Regions from separate parts of the Pseudoflavonifractor hominis genome, predicted to be linked through region 2. Evidence: riboswitches for the same ligand, from Rfam matches in the RefSeq annotation. Region 2 holds a riboswitch; the other holds the start of a gene.
The links. A riboswitch is a leader RNA that binds a small molecule or an ion and turns the genes downstream of it on or off. The one in region 2 is predicted to bind thiamine pyrophosphate.
Positions count from the first base shown of each region.

Region 1: another riboswitch for thiamine pyrophosphate. It lies ahead of thiS (sulfur carrier protein ThiS); the one in region 2 lies ahead of thiD (bifunctional hydroxymethylpyrimidine kinase/phosphomethylpyrimidine kinase).

Region 1 is NZ_JACOPR010000005.1:2,558-4,946, reverse strand. It holds gene H8S34_RS09030 (ABC transporter substrate-binding protein) at 1-97, opposite strand, end outside; TPP riboswitch at 708-816, shown strand; TPP riboswitch at 864-970, shown strand; gene thiS (sulfur carrier protein ThiS) at 1,021-1,215, shown strand; gene thiF (thiamine biosynthesis protein ThiF) at 1,216-1,851, shown strand; gene H8S34_RS09015 (thiazole synthase) at 1,868-2,389, shown strand, end outside.
Region 2 is NZ_JACOPR010000002.1:279,641-282,029, reverse strand. It holds gene H8S34_RS04150 (sodium-dependent transporter) at 1-523, shown strand, start outside; TPP riboswitch at 577-683, shown strand; gene thiD (bifunctional hydroxymethylpyrimidine kinase/phosphomethylpyrimidine kinase) at 805-1,605, shown strand; gene H8S34_RS04140 (thiamine-binding protein) at 1,602-1,898, shown strand; gene thiW (energy coupling factor transporter S component ThiW) at 1,912-2,389, shown strand, end outside.

The sequences.
Region 1 (2,389 bases), on a different contig from region 2:
CGCTCCCGGCGCTCTGTCCGCCACAGGCGGCCATTGAGAGCGTCAACACCGTGGCAAGGCCAGTGGTACCAATTCTTTTACCCCAGATGTGTGCCATGAAAAACTCCTCTTTCTTTCTAAAGTTGCAAGGAAATCCATAAGTTAAGATAGCAGACTTAGAATGAAAACTCAAATTGCAATAACGAATAAATCACTGGCACAAATATAGAAAAATTTAATTTTTATACACTTTCTATCCAGTTCCATTTTGATTCTGCCATCCTCTTCCTTCCTGCTTCCCACCACACTTTTCTATCGAAAATTCAGATATGTTTTGTGCCATTTTAGTATTATTATTGTACTTTTAAAATTTTTGTGTCCTCCACCTACGTACACATGTCCAAATTCATATAATGACCCAACATGCAAAACGGATGAGATATTTGAATTGCCCGCGCTTGCGTTTTCCTCCCTTACGTCTTCCCTTTCCGTGTAAAAAGAAAAAATTGACACCTGATATGATGCCAATTTGCCCCCTTCCCTACTCCCCTATCCAGTCCTATAAGGGAAAATATGGCGGCCTATATATGCGCTCAGATTTAAACAAAAGCAAGAGTCAAATGCACATAGATTATGTGTTCTCTTTTGCTTCCTTACTCTTTGTGTTTTTTGTGCTTTTTTAGATAGCCTATTGTATTTTCATAAAACAAGGTGTACAATATCTAATCGAATAAATACAGGGGAGCTTGTGTTTGCAGGCTGAGAGGAAGTAACCGAACTTCGACCCTATAACCTGATGCGGATAATGCCGCCGTAGGAAGTCATACACAAGGATTTTTTACAGGAGGCATCCGAAAGGGTTGTCTCCTGTTTTTATTTTACAATTAAAAAAAGCGGGGAGCTTGTATGACAGGCTGAGAGGAAGGTGCAACCTTCGACCCATAAACCTGATTTGGATAATGCCAACGTAGGGATTTTTGTGAGTGTTGCGGGAAACGTCCAAATCGGAGGTTTCCCGTATTTTATTTTGGAGGTGCAATCGTGGTAAAGGTAAATGGCACGGAACTTGATGTTGCAGGAAAGACAGTGTCGGAGTATCTGGCAACAACCGCCTATGATCCCAAACGAATCGCAGTTGAACAAAATGGCGACATCGTATTTAAGTCTCAGTACGATGATACCATTCTTAAAGATGGCGATCGTTTGGAGATCGTCAGCTTTGTGGGAGGTGGTTGATTGATACCGTCTAAAAAAGAATGGACGGACGCTTTGATTGCCCGCCACGGAGCCACACTTTATAAACAGTTTTCTTCCGCAACTGTTGCAATTTGCGGCCTTGGCGGTCTTGGATCAAATATCGCCGTCGCTTTGGCAAGAGTTGGAATCGGTAAACTGCTGCTGATTGATTTTGACCGTGTAGACATAACCAATCTGCACCGACAGCAATACAAGGCAAATCAAATCGGATCCTACAAGGCAGATGCTCTTGTGGAAAATCTGTTAGAGATTGCCCCCTATACGGAACTCCAAGCTGTAACAGCAAAGATCACAGAGGAAAATTTCGCGCGTCTGCTAAAAGACGCGGATATTGTATGTGAAGCATTTGACGATGCAGAGTGCAAGGCAATGATTGTAAACGGCGTTTTAGAGCAATTACCCCAGTGCTATTTGGTTGCAGCTTCCGGCATGGCTGGTATAGATACGCCCAATACCATTAAAACAAGAAAAGTTACGAAACGATTTTACCTATGCGGTGATGAAGTCAGCGATGTGGCAAATACCATTGGACTGGTGGCCCCTCGTGTTATGCTTTGCGCCGCACATCAGGCTCATACCGTCCTGCGTATCCTCGCAGGCAAATATGAAGTATAAGAAAGAAGGAGTTATTATGGTTAACAACGATAAGCTCGTCATTGGCGGTCACGAATTTAATTCACGTTTTATTTTGGGTTCCGGTAAGTATTCCATGAAGCTCATTGAAGCTGCAATCAAAGATGCCGGTGCAGAAATCATCACGCTTGCTGTTCGCCGTGCAAACACCAAGGAGCATGAAAACATTTTGGACTACATCCCAGAAGGCATCACCCTGCTGCCCAACACCTCCGGTGCAAGAAACGCAGAGGAAGCTGTCCGTATTGCCCGTCTTGCGAGAGAACTTGGCTGCGGTAATTTTGTGAAGGTAGAGATCATGCGTGATACCAAGTATTTGCTGCCCGACAACCAGGAAACCATTAAGGCTACTGAGATTCTTGCAAACGAAGGCTTTGTTGTCATGCCTTATATGTATCCTGATCTGAACGCTGCCCGTGATATGGCGAATGCAGGCGCGGCTACCATTATGCCTCTGGCTTCGCCCATCGGCTCTAACAAGGGTTTGGCAACCAGAGAATTCATTCAGATTCTCATTGAT
Region 2 (2,389 bases):
GGGCCCCAATCTGATCTTTGTCACCCTACCCAATGTCTTTAACGCCATGCCCGGCGGCCGGCTGTGGGGCGCCATGTTCTTTGTGTTCCTCTTCTTTGCGGCCCTCTCCACCGTGACGGCGGTCTTTGAGAACATTCTGGCCTGCTGGATGGACAAGTGGGCCATTTCCCGGCGCAAGGCGGTGCTGGCCAACCTGGTGCTCATCTTCCTGCTGAGCCTGCCCTGCCTGCTGGGAAACAACCTGTGGAGCGGCGTGAAGGTGCTGGGCATGGGAATCATGGACCTGGAGGATTTCCTGGTCAGCAACAACCTGCTGCCTCTGGGCTCGGTGGTCTATCTGCTCTTCTGCTGTGTCTCCGACAAATACGGCTGGGGCTATGAGAACTTCCTGAAGGAGGCCAACCAGGGTGAGGGCGCCCGCTTCCCCGGAAAGCTGCGCGTTTACTTTACCTTTGTCCTTCCCGTGATCGTGCTCATCATCTTCTTCATGGGCTACTGGGATAAGTTTGCCCCCAAGGGCTGATTGCCTGTATCCCCGGAAATAGGGATTGACAGAAGGTTTCGTTAGTCCTACAATAAAACACGCAAGGGAGCTCCCGCGAGGGGGCTGAGAGGAGGGGCGAGTCCCTCGACCTTACCTGATGTGGGTAATGCCAACGTAGGGACGCGGCACAGACTTCGTGCGGTTCTCCTTCGTACGGAGGAGCATAGAGAAACGCTTGAGGCGGGATGTCCCAGTTGGGACATCCCGCCTTTTTTGGTCTGCCCCACAGAAATCCAAACGAAAAAAGGAGAGGCAAGCAGATGAGACGAGTTTTGACTATCGCGGGCAGTGATTCCAGCGGCGGCGCCGGGATCCAGGCCGACCTGAAGACCATGACCTGCCTGGGGGTGTATGGCATGAGCGCAATCACCGCCCTGACGGCCCAGAATACCACCGGCGTGCGGGAGGTATTGGAGGCGACCCCGGCTTTTGTGGGCGCACAGCTGGACTGCGTGTTTGAGGATATCCGGCCCGATGCGGTAAAGATCGGCATGGTCTCCAACGCTGACATCATCCGCGTCATTGCCGCCAAGCTGCGGGAATACCGGGCGGAGCGTATTGTGGTGGACCCGGTGATGGTGGCCACCAGCGGCAGCGCTCTCATGCAGGACACCGCCCTCACCGCGCTGATGGAGGAGCTCTTCCCCCTGGCGGCGGTGATCACGCCCAATCTCCCCGAGACCCAGCGGCTGTGCGGCTTTGCGGTGGAGAGCGAAGCAGACATGCTCCGCGCCGCCCGCACCATTGGAGAGCGGATCCCCGGGGGCGTACTGGTCAAGGGCGGCCATCGGAGCGATACGGCGGATGACCTCCTCTGGTGGAAGGGCGAGGCCATCTGGTTCCGCTCCCCCCGGGTAGACAATCCCAACAACCACGGCTCGGGCTGCACCCTCTCCTCCGCCATCGCCTCCTTCCTGGCCCTGGGGGAGGAGCTGCCCGAGGCAGTGCGGAAGGGCAAGGCCTATATTACCGCGGCCATGGAGGCCCAGCTGGATCTGGGCCAGGGCAGCGGCCCGCTCAAGCACAACTACGCCATTGCAGAAGGAGGAAGCGTACGATGAACGCAAGCATTGCCATTCAGGTCCTGCCCAAGGTGATGGAGCAGGAGGAGACCCGGCGGATCGTGGACGAGGTCATCGCCTATCTGGCCTCCACGGGGCTGCACTATGTGGTGGGGCCCTTCGAGACCACGCTGGAGGGCGATCTGGAGGAGCTTCTGGACATCGTCAAACAGTGCTGCCGTATCTGCGTGGAGGCCGGCGCCCCCGGCGTGATGAGCTATGTGAAGATCAGCTATAAGCCCGACGGCGTGTGGACCATCGACGACAAGACGGGCAAATATCAGAATCGTTGAGGAGGCTGCCGAAATGAAAGTGACTGCGGATACTCATACCATGACCCGTGCCAACAGCCTTTCCGTGCGCCGGATGGTACTGGCTGCCATGCTGGCGGGCCTGGGCTTTGTACTCTCCACCTTTGTCTACTTCCCCTCCATGGCGCCCTTCCAGCACTTCTGCAACATCCTGGGCGCGGTGTTCCTGGGGCCCTGGTACGGCTTTGCGGCGGCCCTCCTCACGGGACTGCTGCGGATGCTTACCGGGCGGACCATCCAGGCGGTGGTGGGCGCCGTGTTCGGCGCGTTCCTCTCGGGGCTGCTCTATCAGAAGACCCAGAAACTGTGGATGGGCTATGTGGGTGAGGTCATCGGCACCGGCTTTATCAGCGCCATGGTGGCCTATCCCCTGATGAAGCAGTTCTACGGATTGGACGCCCAGTCCCCCTTCTTCTACATCCCGGCTTACCTGCCCTCCTCCGCTGTGGGCGGCCTGATGGGCTGCGCCGTTA